2 regions of the Lysinibacillus sp. NPDC094177 genome follow, and region 1 is predicted to be linked to the other one. Evidence: riboswitches for the same ligand, from Rfam matches in the RefSeq annotation. Region 1 holds a riboswitch; the other holds the start of a gene.

Evidence for each region. Region 1 has a riboswitch for S-adenosylmethionine ahead of ACQKNC_RS21500 (methionine ABC transporter ATP-binding protein). Riboswitches for the same ligand answer to the same signal wherever they lie in the genome.
Region 2: linked by a shared signal. The riboswitch ahead of ACQKNC_RS16915 (MetQ/NlpA family ABC transporter substrate-binding protein) and the one ahead of ACQKNC_RS21500 (methionine ABC transporter ATP-binding protein) in region 1 are both predicted to bind S-adenosylmethionine.

The regions. Positions count from the first base shown of each region.
Region 1 is NZ_JBNNTW010000022.1:24,735-30,123, reverse strand. Features, by position in the region: gene ACQKNC_RS21510 (MetQ/NlpA family ABC transporter substrate-binding protein) at 1-676, opposite strand, end outside; gene ACQKNC_RS21505 (methionine ABC transporter permease) at 794-1,462, opposite strand; gene ACQKNC_RS21500 (methionine ABC transporter ATP-binding protein) at 1,452-2,480, opposite strand; SAM riboswitch class I at 2,565-2,668, opposite strand; gene ACQKNC_RS21495 (thioredoxin family protein) at 2,732-3,034, opposite strand; gene ACQKNC_RS21490 (toprim domain-containing protein) at 3,051-3,392, opposite strand; gene gcvH (glycine cleavage system protein GcvH) at 3,578-3,958, opposite strand; gene ACQKNC_RS21480 (arsenate reductase family protein) at 4,039-4,395, opposite strand; gene ACQKNC_RS21475 (acyl-CoA dehydrogenase family protein) at 5,176-5,389, opposite strand, start outside.
Region 2 is NZ_JBNNTW010000011.1:21,169-26,557, reverse strand. Features, by position in the region: gene ACQKNC_RS16930 (carbon-nitrogen family hydrolase) at 1-71, opposite strand, end outside; gene ACQKNC_RS16925 (PhzF family phenazine biosynthesis protein) at 153-947, opposite strand; gene ACQKNC_RS16920 (pyridoxal phosphate-dependent aminotransferase) at 1,088-2,257, shown strand; SAM riboswitch class I at 2,620-2,724, shown strand; gene ACQKNC_RS16915 (MetQ/NlpA family ABC transporter substrate-binding protein) at 2,967-3,791, shown strand; gene ACQKNC_RS16910 (methionine ABC transporter ATP-binding protein) at 3,896-4,921, shown strand; gene ACQKNC_RS16905 (methionine ABC transporter permease) at 4,914-5,389, shown strand, end outside.

The sequences.
Region 1 (5,389 bases):
TCAATGGATTTAGTCCGTTGTCGATTGCGTAGTTAGAATTGATAAGAACTGCATCACCTTCATTATTTTCATACATTTGTACAAGCATTTCAGGCGCTGTATTTGCATCGAATTTGAAGTTTTTAGGATTTTCTTCAACATCTTTAAGTTCAGCAGATGTTTTATCTACTCCATCCTTAAGTTTAATTAAGCCCTTAGCTTCTAATAATGAAAGCATACGCCCGTGATCTGCAACAGAGTTAGAAAGTAAAATTGTTGCACCCTCTGGTAAATCCTCAAGAGATTTATATTTTTTAGAGTAGATACCGATTGGTTCAATATGAATACCACCAGCGTTTACAAAATCATAACCCTTTTCTTTAATTTCTTTCTCTAAATAAGGGATGTGTTGGAAGTAGTTTGCATCAAGATCGCCAGATTCTAAATCTTGGTTTGGTAATACATAATCTTGATATTTTTCAATTTTAAGATCGATACCTTCTTTAGCTAAAATTGGTTTTGCTTTTTCCAGAATAACCGCATGAGGTGTATTCGAAGCACCTACTGTTAACGTTACTTTTTCTTTACTATCATTAGATGATGAGCCTGAGCTTGTATCTTCTTTTTTACCAGCACCACAAGCGGCTAAAGCTAGTACTAATACTGATAAAAATAATCCTGCTAATAACTTCTTCATTTTATTACTCTCCCTTTTTTCCTATTTAAATATGTTAGCGGTATAAAACCGAGATAACCTCTTAGATGTTCGTAACGGAATACTCTTTTTGTCACTACAATTTTTATTAGCGCCTCATTAGCGTTTATCTGTTTTGATCGTAATCATGTCGCCAATCCATTGAATAACAAATACAACTATTAAGATTAATATAGTCGACATTAAAGTTACATCTGTGCGATTACGTTGGAAACCATCTAAGAATGCTAAGTTTCCTAGACCACCTGCACCGATAATACCTGCCATCGCAGTATAGCCAACAAGTGCTACAGCCGTTACAGTAATACCAGAAATAAGCGCTGGTAACGATTCTGGAATTAATACTTTCCAAATAATCGTTGACGTTTTGGCACCCATTGAACGAGCTGCTTCAATAACACCTTTATCAATTTCACGTAAAGCAATTAATACCATTCGTGCATAGAATGGTGCAGCGCCAATAATTAGTGCTGGTAAAGCCGCATCTGCGCCACGAATTGTGCCAAGTAAAAATTTCGTAAATGGAATTAATAAGATAATCAAAACGATAAATGGAATCGAACGGAAAATGTTAACGATTGAGCCGGTTAAAAAGTTCACAATTTTATTGGCCCATAGTTGGTTAGGACTTGATAAAAACAATAAGATTCCAATCACTAATCCAAGTATAAATGTGATAACCGTAGAAATTGTTGTCATGTACAATGTTTCATACGTAGCGTCCCACATTTTTTCCCAGTCGACATTCGGAAAAAGACTAGTTAGCATTTGCAATCACCTCCGTTTGTACTTCGACTGTATTTAAGTAGCTAAGTGCAGCAGCAACATTGGCCTCTGACCCATCAATTTGCACAATAAGTGTACCGTACGCGCCATTTTTCGTTTGCGAAATATTACCATGTACAATACTTACTTCTACATCAAACTGTTTCACAAGATGTGAAATGACAGGCTGCTCTGTTTTTTCTCCTACAAAGATTAGCTTAACAAGTTGTCCATTAGGATAATTTGCTTTAATTTGTGCCACGGTTTCCTGTGTTTCCTTCGTATCTGTAATTTGAGAAACGAATTTTTTCGTAATGGCCGCTTGCGGAGTTTGGAATACTTGTAATACTTCACCACGTTCTACAATTTCTCCAGCTTCCATAACCGCTACACGATGACAAATTTTGCGAATAACGTGCATTTCATGTGTGATTAACACAATCGTTAGACCTAATCGTTCGTTAATATCGACAAGAAGATCAAGGATAGCATCTGTTGTCTCCGGATCGAGTGCAGATGTTGCCTCATCACATAACAATACCTCTGGGTTATTAGCAAGCGCACGAGCGATACCTACACGTTGCTTTTGCCCCCCGGATAGTTGTGATGGATACGCCTTAGCGCGTCCATCTAGACCAACAAGTGTTATCAATTCTTTCACACGTGCTTCACGTTGTGCCTTTGGAACACCTGCTATCTCTAGTGGGAAAGCGATGTTTTCCGCAACGGTTCTAGACCAAAGTAAATTGAAATGTTGGAAAATCATACTGACCTTTTGTCTAGCATCTCTGAGCTTTTGCCCCTTTATGGATGAAAATTCTTGATTGTTAACTGTCACTGTACCAGATGTAGGCTTTTCTAAACCGTTTAACAAGCGAATCATTGTACTTTTACCAGCGCCACTATAACCGATAATGCCAAAAATTTCACCTTTATTAATAGAAAGGTTGACGTCTTTAACTGCAGTTAATTCGCCATTCGTAGTTTTGTATTTCTTCGTAATATTTTGAAGATTGATCATAGCGAATTCTCCTTTTCTTATATAAAAAACCCCTTCACTTATAGACAAGTAGAAGGGGTCACGTAAATTATACGCTAAACCGTTCTCTCATCTTTCAAAGATAAATCTTTGGGTGATTTGGCACCTTTTCACATTGTGATGGTTGCCGGGCTTCATAGGGCACTTCCCTCCGCCGCTCTTTATAAGAGTTCGATATATTTATTGTTTTTTAATATATTTGTTACTTTACCACGCGATTAATATTCAGTCAATTAGTTTTTTAACAATTCGTATAAATATGGTACGGATTGAAAGGCATAAACCTTTTCTGTCACTTCTCCGCCTTCACATACGAGTAAACATGGTACACTTTCGATTTTATGAGCATAAGCTATTTGCTCTATAAAATTAATATTCGCTTTGCCGACTTGTAGCTGTGGTAGCAATTGCTCAATAACCGTCATCATTTTCGATGCAACTGCACACGTTCCACACATTGGCGTATATAAATAAAAGGCAGCCTTTTCACCTGACTGGACAACCGCGTCCCACTGCTCTTTTGACCATTCTTCCATCATTTTTCACGCAACCTTACAAAATATATTCATTATGGATTGAGAAGTGTGCACGAAGCAATATCGCTGCTAACACCTTCTTCGGAGTTGTCTCAACTTCCTTATATGTTGGCATCGTACGTAAATGCTCAGCCTCTGGATAATGTCTGTCCATTAATGCTCGTAGTTTATCACCCGATGTATCTGCATCAAAAAACGTATAAAGCTCACAACCCTCGTATGGATCAAGTAGCTCTTCTAATTGATGCACACCAATTGTACCATTCGTACAAAGTATTTTAACATCTTCATTTAAAATAGGTTCAATTTGAAGCTTATCCGATCGGCCTTCGACAATTAAGCATTTTCCCTCGACCATCACGCCACCCCCATTTAGACATATCCCTTATAATTCATTATATCAATAAACTTTATCGTTGATACAGTTAGACACCTATTGATAAAGGAATATACTTGCATTCTTCTCACTGTTATAGTAGCGGGATGAATGAAGATAATAAAAAACGTCGGTAGTTTCCGACGTTTTTCTAATTCAGGCTTGTCTTATTCTGCAATCATTTCTTCGTATTGCTCAGCTGTCATAAGCTTTTCAACTTCTGATGCATCAGCAGGCTCTACAACGATCATCCATGCTTTTTCATATGGTGATTCATTAACGAATTCTGGGCTATCTTCTAAATCTGCATTTACTTCAACTACTGTACCTGAGATTGGTGCGTATAATTCAGAAACTGTTTTTACAGATTCAACGCTACCGAATGGATCATCAGTTTTGATTTCGTCGCCAACTTGTGGAAGTTCAACGAAAACGATATCTCCAAGTTCAGCTTGTGCGAAATGAGAAATACCAATACGTACTTTACCATCTTCTACTTTTACCCATTCGTGCTCTTCAGAGTAACGTAAGTCTTTAGGTGTGCTCATGCATTAACCCCTCCATAAATATGTAATATATTCATTTTCAGTGTGCCATACTTCTTCTATAAAAACAAGGATAAATAGGGTTATTTCCAAGCTTGCTCAAAATCTGATTCTCTAAACCCTAAAGTAACTTTTTTTCCATCGGTTACAATTGGACGTTTAATCAGCATACCATCTGAAGCAAGCAGTTCAAGTTGCTCTTCTTCAGTCATTTCAGCAAGTTTATCCTTCAAGCCAAGCTCTCGATATTTCATACCAGAAGTATTAAAAAATTTCTTTAAAGGTTGTCCACTAGCTTGCCATAGGTTTGATAATTCGTCCTTTGTAGGCGGTTGTTCGACAATGTGTACCTCTTCGTATGATACCCCATTGTCATTTAGCCACTTCTGAGCTTTTTTGCAAGTAGTACATTTTGGATAATGAATAAATTGAATCGTCATTTATAGGCTCCTCTACTATCATTATTAGGACACTACATTTTCAGTGTCTCCCTCATTTTCTGTAGTATACCATCATAACCGTTACGAACCAAAATGAAACTCATCATGCCAAAGCGTGGGGTTGATTTCCGTTCCGGCTGGGCGCTTTCCTAGGGGCGTTCGATGAGCCGCTTCCTCCGCTAAAGGAACGAAGGCTAAGTACGTCACGTCCTGTGACAACGCCTTCGTGACCAACATCGTGTTGGCCTCAGGGTCTCGCCTGTTTCGCTTTACCACGGGAGTCGAGTAGCCTTCCACTCCAATCAGCAATAGTGTAGAACTTTTATTAAAATTTATGCATTTCGTTGTTGCTGCCGCTTCGCTTTCTCGCAGACGAAACCCTTTTGCTATAAAACAAATGTCAGAGGATGCACGCTATGCGTATTAGTTGATTGGAGTGGAGACTGCGCGACAAAGGATTCACACACAGTTTGTGTATGAATCCTTTTTTTGCTCATTTGCAGGTGGATGTCTATAAAATTCATAAGTTGGGTGATAAATTGTGAAAGTTGGTCGATAAATTTCAAAAGTTGGTCGATAAATCGTGAAAGTTGGTCGATAAATTTCTAAAGTTGGTAGATAAAACGGAAAAGTGTTCCGATAAAAAGTGCGAAAGCGAAGCGTCAGCACAAAGCGCCCAGCCGAAACGGAAATCACCCCTCATTTTGCAAGAGCCCTACTTTTATTCCCAACAAAAAACCCAGCTATCTCATCTCCGATAGCTAGGTTAGGTCTGCTTTATTAAACTACAAATTTTTCTGCTTCAATTAATTTAACAGAAGCTTCACGTTTCTTCGTGATTAAGTTGTATGGATTGTTGCGAGTTAATTTACGTAGTGCAGACAATGTCATGCGTGCTGCGTCGCCGTCTGCTGAAGCGAGAATCGTATCTTTTGCTTCTTTTTCAATTTCTGCAAACGCTTCTTGGCAGAAGATTTGAGTGTACAGTAATTTT
Region 2 (5,389 bases), on a different contig from region 1:
TCCTCAGCGCGAGCAAAATTTTCTTCTACTTTGCCAAAGCCTACGTTTAATTGAATACAGCCAATCTTCATAGCTATTCCTCCTCTAGACAGTACTATTCTGTATTTATACTACAATAAATCAACCTTACTTCCATGGTTTTAGCTCAATATTTAGATTAACATTTCTCCACTTAATACTCGAACTGCCGAACCCGCGATTGCCACATCTTTTATTTTTGGTGTAACGTATAATAATCCACCACGTTTTGAAAGCTGTTTGCTAACGATGCTTTCTTTTGATAACTTTTCACACCAGTAAGGTCCTAACGCACCATGAGTGGAACCATTTACATGGTCTTCATCAATGCCTTGTGCTGGAGAAAAGAATCTTGAAACAATATCAATCCCCTCATCCTTAGAACGACTTGTAATACAAACACCACGTACAGGGAACTGATTCATCGCATGAAAATCAGCTTTGAAATCTGCAATATACTCTTCGTGACTTAGCTCCACGATATAATCCAATTCTGTTTTTCCCACATATGTTGGTTTCATACCAAGCCATTCTTCAAGCTCCAAAGGACATTCAATCTCTTCTAACTGGTACTTCTTAATTGTTATTTCAACCAGCTCATTAAACCAAATCGCTTGCAAAGGACCACTTAAAGTTTGGAATGTAATTGAAGAGTTGACGGGTACAATCCCTTGTTTCCAGAGTAAAAAAGCGCTAGCAATTGTCCCATGTCCACAAATCGGTATTTCCTTTGCTGGTGTAAACCATCTAAGAAAAAAATCATTATCCTTCTTTTGTACAAAAGCTGTTGTTGGTACAGGAATCTCCTGAGCAATTTTCTGCATCGTCGACTCAGGTATTACTGAATCAAGTAAACATACTGCTGCGGGATTTCCCATGTAAAGTTCTGTAGTAAAAGCATTGACGATAAAATATGAGACTTTGTTCATTTTTCCCACCCCCATATACGTATTTGGTCGCTTATAGTTACCTATAGTTTTTGAAAATGCTCTAGACAATTACTAAAAAAAGTAATATTATGTGCATCATATCTTTAATAATTATTATATTCTGAAAAAGGTGGACATGCATGGAATTCTCAAAAAAACTACAGCAACTCCCAACTCAATTTTTTGCAGCACTTGTGCAAAAAGTAAACGCTGCTCTAGCTGAAGGGCGTGATGTTATTAATCTCGGTCAAGGTAATCCTGACCAACCCACTCCTCCACACATTATTAAAGCATTACAGGGGGCAGCAGAAAATCCTCAAAATCATAAATACTCTCCATTTCGTGGCATAGCAGAATTACGCCAAGCAGCAGCAGACTTCTACAAACGTGAATACAATGTTAACATTGATCCTGAAACAGAAGTAGCTATTCTCGGTGGTACGAAAATTGGTCTTGTTGAGCTACCGTTGGCGGTTTTAAACCCTGGAGATACAATGTTACTACCTGATCCTGGATATCCAGATTACTTATCTGGTGTCGTATTAGGTGATGTTAATTTTGAAGTCATGCCACTTTTTGCAGAGAATAATTTCCTGCCTGATTATAATGCTTTATCCAATGAAGTAAAAGAAAAGGCAAAGCTTCTTTACTTGAATTACCCGAATAATCCAACCGGTGGTACTGCAACACTTGAATTTTTCGAAGAAACAGTACGCTTTGCAAAAGAGCACAATATTATCGTATCACATGATTTTGCCTACGGGGCGATTGGATTTGACGGCAATAGACCTATTAGCTTCCTGCAAGCTGACGGTGCAAAAGATGTCGGTATCGAAATGTATACATTATCCAAAACGTATAATATGGCAGGCTGGCGCATTGGTTTTGCAGTTGGTAACCCTGATATTGTTGCAGCCATTAACCTTATTCAAGATCATCTATTTTGTAGTCAATTTCCTGCAGTGCAACAAGCTGCGGCAGTTGCACTTACTGCTTCTCAATGTTGCGCTGATAAGCTAAGAGCGACTTATGAGCGTCGACGAAACGTCCTTATCGAAGAAGCTCAGCGAATTGGTTGGCAAGTAACAGCACCTAGAGGCTCTTTCTTTGCATGGCTCCCTGTCCCATTAGGTTTTACGAGTGAACAATTTGCTGATTTATTGCTCGACAAAGCTGATATCGCAGTAGCTGCAGGTAACGGCTTCGGTCAATATGGTGAAGGCTATGTGCGGGTTGGCTTACTTGTTAGCGAAGACCGCATACGTGAAGCAATCAGCAGAATTGAAAAATTAAACTTATTTAGCTCATGAGCGTTTCAATCCCCCTTCCTGAGCAAGAACCTATCGAAAAACTGTCCTATTAGCTCACACTTGCTACAGGGGACAGTTTTTTCATTTCACAATCTTTCTTGGTTGCTTCAGCCCCTCTTCTAGCGGATAAAATAGTGACCTGTTTCTTCAGCAAACTGTCGAATATGATAAATCCCTTGTACTTCTGCTAAAACGACATCGGCAGTGATAACAATATTCCCGCCTTACTTTAACAGACATTCCCATGCCTCTTTCGCAACTAAAATATTATAATAAAATAAAAAATTTAAAAAATTCAATTGACTAACTATATCCTATAATTTATATTAGTTCTATCGGATTTACAAAAAAATATTATAAATCTCTTATCAAGAGTAGCTGAGGGACTGGCCCTATGAAGCTCGGCAACCTCCTTTTTTAAGGAAGGTGCTAAATCCTGCAAACGATAGTCGTTTGAAAGATAAGAGAGGACGTTTTTTCATGAGCCTCTCTTAATTTTTTTAAGAGAGTTTTTTTTATCTTCATTTACATGAAGATAAAAGCCTCCGGCGGATGTCACGGATTTTGAAAGGAATGAATTGTGCTAGCACAATTCAAAATCCGGACGGCATTGTTTATCTGTAGCGAAAGCAAAGCGTCAGCTACAATTACGCCAAGGCGAAATTGTTTTTTTATACAAACCGATAAAACAACTTTGGAGGTATGTTTCATGAAAAAGAAAAACAAATTTTTATTAGGTTTAGCGAGTCTCACATTGGTAGCAGCGTTAGTAGGCTGTGGTACTAAAGAAGATAGTAAAAGTAAGGCTATTAATGAAAATAAAATTGTAGTGGGTGTAACTTCTGGTCCACACGAACAAATTGCAGAGGTTGCTGCAAAAGTTGCCAAAGAAAATGGCTTAGAGGTAGAACTAAAAACTTTCTCTGATTATGTTTTACCAAATACATCATTAGCCGAGGGTGATCTTGATGCAAACAGCTATCAACACAAGCCATTCCTCGATACATTTAACAAAGATCACAATACAGATTTAGTGCCAGTAGGAAAAACAATTTTGACTCCTATGGGCATATACTCTAAGAAATATAAATCATTCGATGAAATTCCTGATGGTGCAACATTCGGATTGCCAAATGATCCAACAAATGGAGCACGTGCACTATTTGTCCTTCAAGAGGCAGGCATTATTAAATTAAAAGGCGGAGCAGATTTAACAGCATCTATTCGTGATGTGGAAGAAAACAAAAAGAATTTGAAATTCATTGAATTAGAGGCTGCACAAATTCCAAAACAACTTAGTGAAGTAGATGTAGCAGCTATAAACACGAACTTCGCTCTTGATGCTGGCATTAATCCTAAAAAAGACTCCATTTTTTTAGAATCTACTAACTCTCCATATGTAAACTACATTGCGGTACGTGCTGAAAACAAGGATGACCCAACAATTAAAAAATTTGTTGAAGCTTATCAATCTGATGAAGTACGCAAATTTATTGAAGAGGAATTCAAAGGTTCTATTATTCCAAGCTGGTAAGTAACGATTAAGGTTCCTTCATATAATCAAGAATCTGCGAGACTCCTACAGGAAAGCTAGCAGATTCTTGCTTTATAGAAGGACTTAGAAAGGAGATATTCAGTATGATTCAATTAGAAAATATAACAAAAGAATTTAAAACTAAAAAAGGTATCGTCAAAGCAGTAGATGGTATTAACTTGCATGTCAAAAAAGGTGATATTCATGGGGTTATTGGCTACAGTGGTGCAGGAAAAAGTACCCTCATTCGCTGTGTCAATTTATTAGAGCGTCCAACAACAGGAAAAGTTTTGATCGATAATGTGGATATTAATGCCCTTTCTCTACACGACCTTCGCAAAACACGTCAAAAAATAGGGATGATCTTCCAACATTTTAATCTCTTAAAAACAGCGACCGTTTACAACAATATCTCGGTACCTTTAAAGCTTCTCGGCTATAACGACTCTGAAGTGAAAAACCGCGTTGCAAAATATGCAGAAATTGTTGGCCTAACAGAGAAATTAGATAGCTACCCTAACCAGCTTTCAGGTGGTCAAAAGCAACGTGTGGCTATTGCACGTGCCCTTGCCCAAGAGCCTGAGATTTTACTAAGTGATGAAGCGACAAGTGCACTAGATCCTGAAACAACTGACGCTATTCTTGAACTTCTGTTGAAAATTAATAGTGAGCTAGGTATCACTATTTTACTTATTACACATGAAATGAATGTTATTCAAAAAATTTGCGATGATGTTTCCGTTCTTGAATCAGGAGCGGTCGTAGAATATGGCTCTGCTATAGAACTATTTTCGAAGCCTCAGCACCCAACGACACGAAAGTTTTTAAACACTATTTCTCAACGCAATTTGTCTCCTTCTCTTATCGAGCAATTAAATCTTTCCGGAAGTGTGATTCGTTTAACATTCCTTGGAGAAAGTACAGGGAAACCATTACTTGCAGAAGTGAGCAAAGTTTATGATGTACAACCAAATATTTTAGCAGCCAATATCATTGAATTAAAAAACGGCATTGTCGGTAATATTGTAGTCCATCTACACGGTGAGGCACATATCGTAGAAAAAGCACTTAAGTATTTTACAGAAAACGGGGTAGGTGTTGAGGAGTTAGGAGGCGAATTAAATGAATAGCATTCAAAGCTTCTTTGCAGATTGGTCAGATGTTATTGGGAAATCTATTATTGAAACCTTCCAAATGGTCGGGATTTCATTATTCTTTTCTATTTTAATAGGGATCCCTTTAGGGCTTTTAATCGTTTTAACTCGCCAGGGACAATCATTTGAAAATAAATTTCTATATCAATTTTTCAATTTATTTATTAATATTATTCGCTCTGTACCGTTCATTATTTTACTATTTTTCATTTTACCGTTCACTAAGCTACTCGTTGGCACAACTATCGGTGTAAAAGGTGTTATTGTGCCGCTTGTTGTTTATACAGCGCCTTATATTGCACGACTTATGGAAACGGCACTTTTAGAAGTTGATCCAGGTGTTGTGGAAGCTTATACAGCAATGGGTATTAAACGTCATCATATTATTTGGAATGTATTACTACGTGAGGCTCGCCCATCCATCATTTTAGGTTTAACGATTGC